4 regions of the Micrococcus sp. IITD107 genome follow, and region 1 is predicted to be linked to each of the others. Evidence: riboswitches for the same ligand, from Rfam matches in the RefSeq annotation. Region 1 holds a riboswitch; each other region holds the start of a gene.
The links. A riboswitch is a leader RNA that binds a small molecule or an ion and turns the genes downstream of it on or off. The one in region 1 is predicted to bind S-adenosylmethionine.
Positions count from the first base shown of each region.

Region 2: another riboswitch for S-adenosylmethionine. It lies ahead of ACEXHE_RS07705 (acyl-CoA dehydrogenase); the one in region 1 lies ahead of ACEXHE_RS08235 (ABC transporter ATP-binding protein).
Region 3: another riboswitch for S-adenosylmethionine. It lies ahead of ACEXHE_RS07690 (LLM class flavin-dependent oxidoreductase); the one in region 1 lies ahead of ACEXHE_RS08235 (ABC transporter ATP-binding protein).
Region 4: another riboswitch for S-adenosylmethionine. It lies ahead of ACEXHE_RS08765 (flavin reductase family protein); the one in region 1 lies ahead of ACEXHE_RS08235 (ABC transporter ATP-binding protein).

Region 1 covers NZ_JBHFFN010000003.1:270,365-273,731, reverse strand. Annotated here, with positions in the region: gene ACEXHE_RS08240 (aliphatic sulfonate ABC transporter substrate-binding protein) at 1-306, opposite strand, end outside; gene ACEXHE_RS08235 (ABC transporter ATP-binding protein) at 495-1,382, opposite strand; SAM riboswitch class I at 1,393-1,490, opposite strand; SAM riboswitch class I at 1,734-1,826, shown strand; gene ACEXHE_RS08230 (ABC transporter substrate-binding protein) at 1,931-3,367, shown strand, end outside.
Region 2 covers NZ_JBHFFN010000003.1:157,014-160,380, forward strand. Annotated here, with positions in the region: gene ACEXHE_RS07700 (acyl-CoA dehydrogenase family protein) at 1-124, opposite strand, end outside; gene ACEXHE_RS07705 (acyl-CoA dehydrogenase) at 124-1,512, opposite strand; SAM riboswitch class IV at 1,605-1,717, opposite strand; gene ACEXHE_RS07710 (helix-turn-helix transcriptional regulator) at 1,809-2,210, opposite strand; gene arsB (ACR3 family arsenite efflux transporter) at 2,291-3,367, shown strand, end outside.
Region 3 covers NZ_JBHFFN010000003.1:153,420-156,786, reverse strand. Annotated here, with positions in the region: gene ACEXHE_RS07700 (acyl-CoA dehydrogenase family protein) at 1-915, shown strand, start outside; gene ACEXHE_RS07695 (hypothetical protein) at 1,019-1,441, shown strand; SAM riboswitch class IV at 1,501-1,613, shown strand; gene ACEXHE_RS07690 (LLM class flavin-dependent oxidoreductase) at 1,703-3,157, shown strand; gene ACEXHE_RS07685 (ABC transporter substrate-binding protein) at 3,301-3,367, shown strand, end outside.
Region 4 covers NZ_JBHFFN010000004.1:98,009-101,375, forward strand. Annotated here, with positions in the region: gene hisD (histidinol dehydrogenase) at 1-1,165, shown strand, start outside; SAM riboswitch class IV at 1,273-1,392, shown strand; gene ACEXHE_RS08765 (flavin reductase family protein) at 1,499-2,053, shown strand; gene ACEXHE_RS08770 (RNA-binding S4 domain-containing protein) at 2,286-2,696, shown strand; gene ACEXHE_RS08775 (cold-shock protein) at 2,920-3,123, shown strand; gene ACEXHE_RS08780 (aldo/keto reductase family protein) at 3,244-3,367, shown strand, end outside.

The DNA.
Region 1 (3,367 bases):
CGAACCGGCTGACTGGACCCATTCCACCTCGACGCCCTCGTCCGTCAGTTCCTCCTCCAGCCACCCCTTCTCCTTGATGACGAGGGAGAGCGGGTTGTAGGTGGCGAAGTCGATGGACAGCGTGTCCGCGGAGGAGCCGCCCCCGGCGTCCCCTCCGGCGCCGGTGCCGCCGGACGCGGAGTTCTCACCGGCCACGCAGCCGGTCAGGGCCAGGGCGGACACGGCGACGACGGCCAGCCCGGTCAGGGCGCGGGCGCGGCGGGGCCGACCGGCTCGTCGGGTGGGGACAGAGGGGGCGATGCGCATGAGTGGCCTTTCGAGACGAAGCGTTCAGGTGAGTCGAGTCAGACGGTCGATGACCGCGAGATGGTGCCACGTGTCAGTGCTGTCAGAACTGACGAGCATGACAGGGTGATGAGGTGAGGCCGCAGTCGGGACCAGGTCCACCGGGGGTGGACCGGCTCCTGGCCCGCAGGCGGGCCGAGGTCAGTGGGTCAGTGTCGGTGGGAGTCCACGCCGAGCCCCTCGAGCAGGGAGGAGCGCAGGGCGGCCAGTTCGGCCGAGCCCCGGTCGCGCGGGCGGCTGCCCGGGACGGTGAGCACCTGCCGCGTGGTGGCCCCTGGACGGTCAGGGTCGGACGGATCCGCGCCCAGCAGCAGGATGCGGTCGGCCAGCTGCAGGGCCTCGTCCACGTCGTGGGTGACCAGCAGGACCGTGGTTCCGGTCTGGGCGTGGATGTCCAGCAGCAGGTCCTGCATCTTCAGCCGCGTCAGGGCATCCAGCGCACCGAACGGCTCGTCCAGCAGCAGCACCCCAGGACGCCGGGCCAGTGCTCGGGCCAGGGATGCGCGCTGGGCCATGCCGCCGGAGACCTCTCGGGGACGGCGTCCGGCTGCGGCCGAGAGTCCCACCAGCTCCAGCAGACGGTCCACCTGCTCTGCACCGGCACTGCGGCTGGTCCGGGAGGGCAGCCCCAGGGCGACGTTCTGGTGGATGGTGCGCCACGGCATCAGGCGCGGCTCCTGAAAGCCCATGGCCGTGCGGTGGTCATGCGGACGGACCGGCTCCTCGCCGATCAGCACGCTGCCGGAGAACCCCTGGTCCAGTCCTGCCGCCGCACGCAGCAGCGTGGACTTGCCGCAGCCGGAGGCGCCGACGATCGCCAGGATCTCGCCGGGGGCGACCGTCAGGCCCACGTCACGCAGGACGGTCCGCGTCCCACCGTCCACGGGGAAGGACCGGCCCACTCCACGGAAGGTGACCGGAAGGCTGCTGGACGCACCCGCTGAGGTGCGGGCGCCGTCGTCGTGAGCGGTGGACTGTCCGGGAGCGGCGGAGGAGGCCGGGCTGGACAGGGAGGGGGCAGTGGTGACTGCGGTCATGGTGAATCACACTCCATCGGTCCTGGCGGTAGCACCCTCGCCCACGGGGTGAGTGGGGGGTTGCTGCGGCGTCACGGAGCCAGATCTCTCAGCCGCTCTGGATGGTTCGTCTTTCCAGTAGGCCTGATTTTGCGCGGAACTGTCAATTTCTGCGGGCCTGTTGGCGTCATGCGCGGTCACGGGAGATGTCGCGGAAAGTCTGGACGAATTGTCGGTCGAGACGGGGACGAAATCGTCAGCCCATGTGAGCAGGCGGTGAGGGGGCGGTGGTGGGCGGATTCATGACGATGTGTGACTTGAGCGACGTTTCGGAGCTGGCGCGACCCGGGCATCAGGGTGCTAAGTTGTGACCACCCATCCAGAGCGGCCGAGAGATCTGGCTCGATGACGCCGCAGCAACCCGCCCATTACGGGGCCAGGGTGCTACCGCCAGGACCGATGGAGCAGTCACGCGACGATCCCACGGAAGAGCCCTGACGGGACGCGCTCGCGGGCTCTTCGCCAAGACGTTGTGTGGGCTTCCGAGGTCATGAACCGAGGAGCATCACATGAGCAAGATCATCACTCGCAGCCCGGGATCTCGCCAGCGCGGAGCCTTCACCGTCGGCCTGGTCGCCATCGCCCTGACCCTCTCCGCCTGCGGAAACGGTGCCCAAGCACAGAACCCCACCACTGGCCCTGAGTCCGCTGCCGCCTCGGGTGAGCCGGTCGAAGGCGGCCACCTGGTATTTGCCGACGTCGTGCCCGCACCGCGCTGGCAGACCCAGTCGGCTACCGACTACCGCCAGGCGAACGTGCTGAATTCGGTGCTGGACCGCCTGACCTACTACGACGCCGAGACCGAGACACTGGTGCCGTGGATCGCCACGGATTGGTCGCCCAATGACGACCTGACCGAGTGGACCTTCACCATTCGCGAGGGCGTGACCTTCTCTGACGGCACTCCTCTGGACGCAGAGGCCGTGGCACGGAATCTCCAGGTCTTTGGCGAGGGCATCACTGACGCGCAGATCCAGCCCAACCAGGACTACAAGAACTTCGTCTCGGCAGAGGTTACCGGCGACGATCAGGTCACCGTGACCCTCTCCGAGCCCAACGCGAACTTCGTCCGCGCCACCTCCTCGGTGACCAGCGGCTTGGTTGCACCCTCGGTCTTCGAACTCGACAATGCCGGTCAGAACGACATTGCCCAGGTCATCGGGTCCGGTCCTTTCACCTTCGAATCGCAGGTGCCCGATCAGGAGATCGTCTTCACCGCCCGTGAGGACTACGCCTGGGCTCCCGAGACCGCGGAGAACCAGGGTGCGCCCTATCTGGACGGCTTCACGCTGCGCTACCTGCCCGAGGTCGGCCACCGTGCCGGCTCCGTCTCGACGGGTCAGGCGGACCTGGTGCGCGGCATCCAGCCGGTGGACGAAGCCACCCTGGAAGCCGCTGGCCACAGCGTCTATGCAGCACCCGGGACGGACCTGTCCTCCAACCACATGGCCGTCCGCTTCGAGAATGAGGAAGTCTCCGACGCACGCGTGCGTCAGGCCCTGCAGATCGGTACCAACCGCGAAGCCATCAAGCAGACCGTGCTCTCGGACAGCTACCAGCTCTCCGGATCGATCTTGAACCACGGTGCCCCGGGCTTCGTGGACCTCTCGGAGGACTTCGCCTACGACCCAGAGCGGGCCAAGGAACTGCTTGATGAAGCCGGGTGGACTGTCGGCTCGGACGGTATCCGTGAGAAGGACGGCCAGCGACTGGAGCTGACGGTTTCCGCCAGCTCGAACTCGGTGGTCATCAAGCCAGTGTTCGACCTGATGGTCCAGCAGTGGGCGGAGCTCGGTGTGAAGTTGACCAGCCGCGCCGGTGACAACACCTTCTTCTTGCAGGCCCAGACCGACGAGACGGTGCCGCTCTATGGCACCCGCGCCTTCAGCTACGGCGGGCTCGGTCCGCTCTACGGCTCCGGTGGAACCCTGACCTTGGCCGACGAT
Region 2 (3,367 bases), 110 kb from region 1:
GCTCCACCGCGGTGGCGGCGATGCCGGCGAACTCCGGGGCCAGGCGTTCGCGGAGTGCGGCCAGCTTCTCAGAGCCGGCGTTCGCGGTCTTGATGGTCTGGGTGGTCTCGGTCTGAGCGGTCATCATGCTCCCTGAGTGGTCTGAGCGGCGGCGGCTGCGGCGTTCGGGTCGGAGTTGCGGGCGGTGGAGTGGAACGGCGGGGTGATGCCGTTGATCCGGTAGTTTCCCACCGCCTGGACGCGGTAGATCAGCGGGGTGTGGCTGGCGATCGTGCGGGCGTTGAGCCAGTGGCGGTGCAGGTGCTTTCCGGTGTCGACTGTGGAGGCACCGCCGGACTCGAAAATCTGGTTGGTCGCCTGAAGGATCAGCTCGGAGACCACCGCGGTGGTCTCCGACAGGGCAATGTTCGCCTCGGTGTGGGCCTGGATGACCACCGGGTCCTCCAGGTCGGTGTGGCCGCCGACGGCGCGGAAGGACTTCTCCGCCACGGCGGCCGCCCCGGCCACGGCGAACCGGGCCACCGAGACCTTGGCCGATACCGCGCCGATGACCTCGTGCACCAGGGGGTCCTGAGCGGGGGTCTCGGCGGCGGCGTGGTTGTACGTCCGTCGGCGCTCGCGCACGAACTGGGTGATCTGGTGCAACGCGTTCTGACCGATCCCGGTCTGGGTGGCGGCCAGGACGATCCACAGCACGGTGTAGGCCAGCACTCCCGTAGGGGTGTCGAACTCCTGGAGCCGGTGGGGGTAGACCGGCACGTCGTCGAAGGTGGTGGTGCCTGAGGCGGTTAGGCGCTGACCAAATCCGGACCAGTCATCGATCCGGCGCACACCGGGGTCGGTGGCGTCGACGATGGTGAAGTAGACGGCGTCGTCGTCGCCGTTCTGGCCCGGCTGGGTGGCGGTCACCAGCAGGTAGTCGGCGAACAGTGCCCCAGTGGAGTAGAACTTGTCCCCGGTGATGTGGGCCAGCGGGGTCGGTCCCTCGGCGGCGGGAGCTGCCGCCGGGTCGACGGGGGTCCAGATGACCGGTCGCTTGCCAGCAGACGGGGGAAGCTCGACCAGGGCATTGCCGAAGATCTTGCCCTCGGCGACCTGGCCGATCCACCAGTCCGAGACCTCGCCCTGCGACTCGGCCTCGTGCTGCTCGGTGAACATGTAGTGCCCGTGCAGGGCCTGAGGCAGGTTGGAGTCGGCGGCAGCTAGATCCACCAACAGCAGGGCCAGCTGAGGCAGGCTCGCCCCGATGCCACCACGCTCGTGGGAGAGGCGGACCCGGGTGAAGCCGCTCTGGCGCAGCAGCTCGATGGCGTCGAACGCCAAGGTGTGGTCCTGTTCGCGCTGGTCGGAACCTGCAGCGATCGCGGCGAAGACCGGGGCGAAGTGGGCGGTGAGCTGCTCGTCGGTGGGAGCGTTCTCCCCCACGGCCTGGCGCAGCTGCTCGAAGGTGGCGGACGCCGCGCTGACGGTAGCGGCATCGGTGGACGCGTCGGGTTGATGCAGTAAAGTCACGGAGCTGACCTTCCGGTGGATCAGCGCACCGCAGGACCAGCGGGACAGTTCACGAGCAGGCCGGAAGACGAGTCAGTCGGGTGCCCACGGGAGCGCCGTACTTGCCGGTCACGTTCGTGCCGACCGAATCATCACCTGGAGCACCCCGCTACAGCGAGAGGGTTGCTGTCCGGCCAGCCAGGGCTTCGCACCGGAACTCGTGATTCTGTGCCTGACCCTAGGCGCGCCCGGCGAGGGGTGTCCAGTGGGCCCCGTCACGGGCCGTCATGTTCGCCGCGTCCTCCGCGGGGACGCGCTCAGCGCAGGTCGAACAGGTCCCGCAGCTCGTCCAGCGACCCCGGCACCACCGAGTAGTGCGCCCAGCGCCCGCGCTGCTCCCGGGTGAGCAGCCCAGCTTCCACGAGCTTCTTCAGGTGGTGAGAGACAGTGGGCTGGGAGAGCCCGACGTCGGCCCCCAGGTCACAGGAGCAGACCTCGCCACAGCCTCGGCTCGCCAGATGCGAGAGCAGCTGGAGCCGGGACGGATCCGCCAGCGCCTTGAGCTTGACGCTGAGCCGTTCGGCATCGGGCCGCCCCAGCGGCGTCCTGCCCAGGCAACAGCCGCCCTCCGAGGACCTCTCGTCAGCTGCTTCGTCACCTGCGCAGCACGGAGGCGGACCCTTCAGCGGAAGATGCGTGGCCGTCGTCGTGGTGGTCATCACCTCACCATACATTGACGACCATCAATATGTCAGGCATCCTGAACCTGCCCCGCTCCCGCCGACCGAAGGCCCACCAGATGACCACCGCACCACCGCAGCCTGCGCCCACGGACACCCCGGTGGCCGCACGGATGTCCTTCCTCGACCGTTACCTGGCGGTCTGGATCCTGCTCGCCATGGGCGCCGGACTGGCGCTGGGCGCCCTGATCCCCGGTCTGGACCAGGCGCTGGAGTCGGTCCAGGTGATGGGGATGTCCCTGCCGATCGCCGTCGGTCTGCTGGTGATGATGTACCCCGTGCTGGCCAAGGTGAGGTACGACCAGACCCACCGCGTGACCGGGGACAGGCGACTGCTGGCCCTGTCCCTGGTGCTGAACTGGATCATCGGCCCGGCACTGATGTTCGCCCTGGCCTGGGCGTTCCTGCCGGACCACCCGGAGTACCGGACCGGGCTGATCATCGTGGGGCTGGCCCGGTGCATCGCCATGGTGCTGATCTGGAACGACCTCGCCTGCGGGGACCGGGAGGCCGCGGCCGTGCTGGTGTTCATCAACTCGGTGTTCCAGGTGATCGCGTTCTCCGGGCTGGGCTGGTTCTACCTGCAGGTGCTGCCGGGCTGGCTGGGACTGCCCACCACCGGCGTGGACTTCAGCGTCTGGGCGATCTTCCTCTCGGTGCTGGTGTTCCTGGGCATCCCGCTGCTGGCCGGGTTCCTCACCCGCACGGTCGGTGAGCGCGCGAAGGGACGGACCTGGTACGAGGAGCGGTTCCTGCCGCGGATCGGCCCGTGGGCGCTGTACGGACTGCTGTTCACCATCGTCACCCTCTTCGCCCTGCAGGGGGACGCGATCCTCTCCCAGCCGCTGGACGTCGCCCGGATCGCCATCCCGCTGGTGGTCTACTTCGTGGTGATGTTCCTGGGTTCGCTGCTGCTCTCCCGCGCCGTCGGTCTGGACTACGCCCGCTCCACCACGGTGGCCTTCACCGCCTCGGGCAACAACTTCGAGCTGGCCATCGCGGTCTCCATCGCCACGTTCGGCGTGACCTCGGGCCAGGCGCTGGCCGGCGTGGTCGGTCCCCTGATCGAGGTGCCGATCTTGATTGGGCTGGTCTACGTGGCGATCTGGCTGGCACCGAAGCTGTTCCCCGGCGAC
Region 3 (3,367 bases), 120 kb from region 1:
GAGCGCTGGCTGCGCCGGATTGCGGAGGGCGCCGTCGTCGGGAATGCCATCACCGAGATCAACAACGCGGTGGGGGAGGGCACCACTACGCTGACCCGCGATGCGGAGGGCACCTGGCGGCTGAACGGCACGAAGTACTACTCGACCGGCACGCTGTACGCCGACTGGATCATCGTCGCGGCGGTGGACGCTGAGGGCGAGGAGACCGCCGCGATCGTGGCGGCTGACGCGCCGGGCGTGACCCTGCTGGACGACTGGGACGGCTTCGGCCAGCAGCTCACCGCCTCCGGCACCACCGTCTTCGAGAGCACGCCCGTCGCGGAGGAAGAGGTCTTCGACGGCGGGCTCGACGACGGAACCCGCGTGGCCACCGGTCAGGCGGCTTGGCAGTTCCTGCACCTGGCCGCCCTGACCGGGATTGGGGAAGCCATCGTGCGCGACGCCGCCGAGTACGTCCGCGGGCGCCGTCGCAGCTTCTCCCACGGTGCCGCCGAGCTGCCCCGCGACGACGCCCAGGTGCTGCAGGTCGTGGGCGAGCTGTCTTCGGCCGCGTTCGCCGCCAGGGCGGCCTTCGACTCCGTGGTCGCCGCCCTCGGCGGTGTGCTGGAACGCGAGGGCTCGCTGGGCGCCGTGGGCCTGCAGCTGCCCGAGGACGTGGTCGACGCCCTGTACGTCCGCGTCTACCAGGCCCAGCAGGTCATCGCCAAGACCGTGCTGGGCGCGGCCACCGCCCTGTTCGAGGTCGGCGGCGCCTCCGCGGTCAGCGGCAGCCGCGGTCTGGACCGGCACTGGCGCAACGCCCGCGTGCTGGCCCAGCACAACCCGCTGATCTATCGCGCCCGACTGTTGGGCGACTGGGAGGTCAACGGCACCGCCCCGGGACGTTCATACCGCCTGGGCTCGGTCCAGAACTGATCTGGCCCTGACCCGGCCCTGACCCGGCCCTGACGGCCGAACCCCGGCCCCATCGCTGACGGACTGTTCACGGTCCGCCGGCGGTGGGGCCACACTGGTGCCCATGGCTCACCCGGTGATGTACGACGACGCGGACCCGCACTTCCAGCGAGTGAGCACCCTGGCCCTGGCTCTGCCGCAGGCCCAGATGAAGGTCTCCCACGGCCGTCCGGCATTCTTCACCCAGAAGGTCTTCGCCTACTGCGGCGCCTCGGTGAAGGTCGAGGGGGCCGACGTCGACGTCTTGGCGCAGGACGCTCGAGCGTTCCGGCCGGCGTATCTGGCCAGCTCCGGCTGGTGGGCCCTGGACCTGTCCGGCCCCAACCCGGACGCCCCTGCTGACAACGACGCTGGACGGAAGATGCCGAGTGGATCGAGATCAGCTACCGCTCGACGGCTCCGACCCGCCTGGTGCGCCAGCTCGAGCCCTGAATGTGACGCAGATTGGCTGCTGACAAGTCACACAACGTCGTTGTGTTCAACATGACGCCGGGTGACCACGCTCACTGGACACGTCCCCGCCGATCCCCCTAGGGTTATTACCAGAATCACGAGTTCCGGTGCGAAGCCCTGGCTGGCCGGACGGCAACCCTCTCGCTGTAGCGGGGTGCTCCAGGTGATGATTCGGCCGGCACGCACGTGACCGGCAAGTACAGCGCTCCCGTGGGCACCAGATGCGAATGTCACCGATCTGCTGTGTCCTGCCCCGCTGGTCCTGCGGCGCGCTGCGATCGAAAGGTTCGCCTCCATGGCCCAGCCTCACCAGTCCTCGCCCACGCCGCTGCACTTCAACGCGTTCGTCATGAACACCACTAGCCACATCCATCACGGACAGTGGCGACGTCCTGACGCTGGCCAGACCGAGTTCGCCGATGTGAACACGTGGATCAACTTGGCCAAGACGCTGGAAGAGGCGAAGTTCGACGCGATGTTCTTCGCCGACGTCGTGGGTCACTATGGCGACGCCGACGCTGACTGGTCGGTCTACGTCGAGCAGGGACTGCAGATTCCTTCCAACGACCCGACCGTGCTGCTGGGTGCCCTGGCCGTGGTGACCGAGAACATCGGCCTGGCCACCACCTCCAACGTCTTCCAGTCCCACCCGTACCAGTTCGCCCGCCAGCTCTCCACGCTGGACCACATCTCCAACGGCCGTATCGCCTGGAACATCGTCACCGGCACCCAGGACAACGGCTCGCGCAACTTCGGTCTGCCGCGGCTGACCGACCACACCGAGCGCTACCGCTGGGCTCAGGAGTATGTGGACGTGACCTACAAGCTTTGGGAAGGCTCCTGGGATGAGGGCGCGGTGCTCAAGGACCGCGAGGGCTCCCGCTACTCTGATCCGGCCAAGGTGCACAAGATCCACCATGTGGGTGAGCGCTACTCGGTGGAGGGCCCGCACCTGCCTTCGCCCTCCCCGCAGCGCACGCCGTTGCTGTTCCAAGCTGGCGCCTCGGCTTCCGGCAGGGACTTCGCCGCCCGCAATGCCGAGGCCGTCTTCATCATCTCCGCCACCCCGGATGTGGCCCGCCAGCAGATCGAGGACACCCGCCGCCGTGCGGTGGAGGCCGGCCGAGCGCCGGAGGACATCAAGTTCTTCCAGGGGCTCAGCTTCATCATCGGGGACACCGAGGGGGAGGCGCAGGCCAAGCTGGCGGAGGCCGAGCAGTTCGCCTCGGTGGACGGCTACCTGGCCCACGCCGCGCTGGTGGACCCCGACGGCCGCGTCTACCCGCCGGACACCCCGCTCTCCGCAGTGGACACCAACACGCAGAAGGGCTTCACCGAGTGGGTCTCCAAGGCCATCACCGACCGTGAGCCCGTGGTGGCGGATGTGGCCTGGCGCAGTCACCGCAACAACCGCCTGGTGGGCACACCGGAGCAGATCGCCGATCAGCTGCAGCTCTGGCAGGACGCCGGGGTGGACGGGATCAACGTCGTCAACTGGGTGATCCCGGGCTCTTTCGAGGAGTTCGCCGAGAAGGTCCTGCCGGTGCTGCGCGAGCGCGGACTGGCCCCGAGCGAGTACCGGCCGGGCACGCTGCGGCAGAAGCTCTTCGGCCGCGACCGCCTGCCGGACACCCACCCGGCCGCCCAGTACCGGGGCGCCTTCGCCGAGACCGATCAGGTCCTCCGATCCGGTGAGCCCCGGGATGCGGCAGCCGACCACGAGCCGGCAGCGGCCGGCGTCGGGAACTGACCGGCACCTCCATTTGCCCGGGTGACGGGCGAGCGGTTGGCCCCAGACCGTCCGTCACCCAGTGCCTCTCCTTGAGTGACCGGCCCCTGAGCACCTCGCCGTGCACGTCGCCGGTCGCCTCCCACTCTCGCCGAAAGGGCATCATGAGCACCCCACCTTCACCGAACGCGCCCGGGAACGGGCACTTTCACCCACCACGAGGCGCCGATC
Region 4 (3,367 bases), on a different contig from region 1:
GGACCTGGGAGAGCGTTTCGACGGTGTCCGCCCTCCCTCCCTGCGGGTGCCGGCTGAGGCGCTGGAGCGTGCGCTGGAGCAGCTGGACCCCACGGTCCGTGCGGCCTTGGAGGAGTCCATCAGCCGTGCCCGCCGCGTGCACAGCGCCCAGATGCCGGAGGACTCCACGGTCGAGCTGGGCGAGGGGGCCGTCGTCGTGAACCGCTGGGTGCCGGTGAACCGGGTGGGTCTCTATGTCCCCGGAGGCCGCGCCGTGTACCCCTCCTCGGTGGTGATGAATGTGGTGCCGGCCCAGGCCGCTGGTGTGGCCTCGCTGGCGGTGGCCTCACCCCCGCAGGCCGAGCACGGCGGGCTGCCGCACCCGGTCATCCTGGCCGCCTGTGCCCTGCTGGGTGTGGACGAGGTGTACGCGGCCGGCGGCGCCCAGGCGGTGGCCATGTTCGCGTACGGCGTGAGGGACGACGACGGCACGCAGGTCTGCGCCCCGGTGGACCTGGTGACAGGTCCGGGCAATGTGTATGTGGCCGCGGCCAAGAGGGCGCTGCTGGGGACCATCGGGATCGACGCCGAGGCCGGGCCCACGGAGATCGCCGTGCTGGCTGATGCCACCGCGGACGCCGCCTGGGTGGCCGCGGACCTGATCAGCCAGGCTGAGCACGACCCCCTGGCCGCCTCCGTGCTGATCACCACCTCCCCGGAGCTGGCGGCGGACGTGGTCCGGCAGATCGAGCAGCAGGTGCCCGGCGCGGCCCAGGAGGAGCGGATCCGCCAGGCCCTGGGTGGGGAGCAGTCCGGGATCCTGGTGGTCTCGGACCTGGACACCGCGATCACCGTGGCGGACGCCTACGCCGCCGAGCACCTGGAGGTGCACACCGAGAACGCCGCTGAGGTGGCGGACCGGATCTCCAACGCCGGCGCGGTGTTCGTGGGCGGGCACTCCCCCGTCCCGCTGGGCGACTACTCCTCCGGGTCCAACCACGTGCTGCCCACCGGCGGCTCAGCACGGTTCTCCTCCGGACTGAACACGGTGACGTTCCTGCGCCTGCAGCAGCAGATCCGCTATGCGGAGACCGGACTGAAGGAGCTCGCGGACAACATCTCCGCCCTGGCCGACTCCGAGGGCCTGCCCGCCCACGGCGCGGCCGTGCGGCTGCGGTTCAGCTGAGTGTGACGTTCTGTGGCGTGAAGGCGGCCCCCGTTTCCGGCACCGCGTTCCGGCATGTGGACGGGGCTTTGACCTGCCCCGGGCCGCTGTCCTAGCGTCATACCCAGAATCACGAGTCCCCGCCGATGCAGCCCTGGCTGGCGGGACGGCAACCCTCTCACGCAGTAGTGGGGTGCTCCAGGTGATGATTCGGTCGCTCGGACCACCCCGGGTGACAAGTACAGCGTCACTGAGTCCAGCGGTCCCGTCCGGGCCGCCGGACAGCCCGGACGGGACCGCTCAGCTGAGCAGAATCGCCCTGGCACAGCCGCGCACGTTCAGGAAGGCCTGACCATGACCGCCTTGGCCACTCACGAGTCCACCGCACTGGAGACGGACACCGTCCTCTGCACCGACCTCTCCGCGCTCTCCCTGCGCAACGCGTTCTCCCATTTCCCCTCCGGCGTTGCCGCCCTGGCCGGCTATGCCGACGGCGTCAAGGAGGGGCTCGTGGCCTCCTCCTTCACCGTGGGCGTCTCCCTCGACCCGCCGCTGGTCTCCTTCGCCGTCCAGAACTCCTCCCGCACCTGGCCTCGGCTGCGCCGCGCCGAACGGATCGGCGTCTCCGTGCTGGCCGAGGGGCATGACCAGGTCTGCCGCCAGATGGCCAGCAAGGACGGAGACCGGTTCGCCGGACTCGGCCTGCAGGTCACCGAGGACGGCGCCGTGCTGCTGGAGGGGGCCGCCCTCTGGCTGGAGACCTCCGTCTACGCCGAGCTGCCGGCCGGGGACCACCAGATGGTGCTGCTGCAGGTCCACGGCGTCTCGGACCAGTCCGGCGAGCACGAGCCGCTGGTGTTCCACCGCTCGGCCTTCCGCAACCTGCGCACGGCCGAAGGCAACCAGTGACGAATCAGTAGGACGTCCTGCATCTTTCCCAGCGACCTCCCAGCTGGCTCCAGGCCCACTCCCACACCCGACTCCTACAGTGGTGACTACCTCATCAAGGTGCGAGTGATGACATAGAGGCCCCGGGCCCGGCGAGAATGCGTTCCCCTCACGCAGCCGGCCCGGGGTCTCTCACTGTCTGCCGCCAGGGCACCGAGACACCTGTGCCTGGCCGCTGACTACGATGTCGGAGATGACTCCTCCACCTCCTGCTTCCAGAACCCCGTCCGGCCCCGTCCGCCTGGACGCCTGGCTGTGGGGCGTGCGCATGTACAAGACACGCTCTGCCGCCACCGCCGCGGTCCGTGCCGGCCACGTCCGAGTCAACGGCGCCCCGGTCAAGGCCGCACAGTCTGTGACGGTGGGAGACACCATCCGCCTGCGCCAACCCGGCCGGGAACGGATCCTGGAGGTGACCGGACTGCTCTCCAAACGGGTGGGAGCACCGGAGGCGGTCCGGCACTACATCGACCACTCACCACCGCCTGTCCCCCGGGAGATGATGGCCGTCCCGGTGCGGGAGCGCGGGGCGGGGCGTCCCACCAAACGCGACCGTCGGCAGATGGATCGGTTGCGCGGACGGGACTCCGAACCACCCCTGTGAGAGCAGACGGGTGAACTCTGGGCGAACTCCGTGTCTGCTCTTTTCGGACGGTGTCCAATCACTGAGGAAGCCAGTACCATCGATCTCGAAGTTGTAGTAGCTGTCCGTCTTGAAGCGGTCCACCAGCCGGCCCCCCGGGCCTGTCGGAGTCGTGCAAGCGGTGCAACACATCGCTTCATCCCGCCGGAACACCGGTGGGCGACACCGAATGAAAGGGGCCATCATGGCTACCGGTACCGTCAAGTGGTTCAACGCTGAGAAGGGCTACGGCTTCATCTCTCCGGACGACAACTCCGCTGACATCTTCGTGCACTTCTCCGCCATCGAGGGCTCCGGCTTCAAGGAGCTGCAGGAGGACCAGAAGGTCGAGTTCGAGTCGCAGCAGGGCCCCAAGGGCCTGCAGGCCGCCTCGGTCCGCCCTCTCTGATCTGACTCGACCGCCCGGCTCGCTCTGAGCCGGCACCGGCACACCACGGCCGCTCACCCACCCGGGTGAGCGGCCGTCGTCGTAGTATCCCTGTCCGCCAGAGCACATTAGGGTGGATCCATGGAATTCAGGTATCTCGGCAACAGCGGACTGAAGATCTCAGAGATCATCTACGGCAACTGGCTCACCCACGCCTCCCAGGTGGAGAACGAGATCGCCCACCAGTGCGTGGCCACCGCCCTGG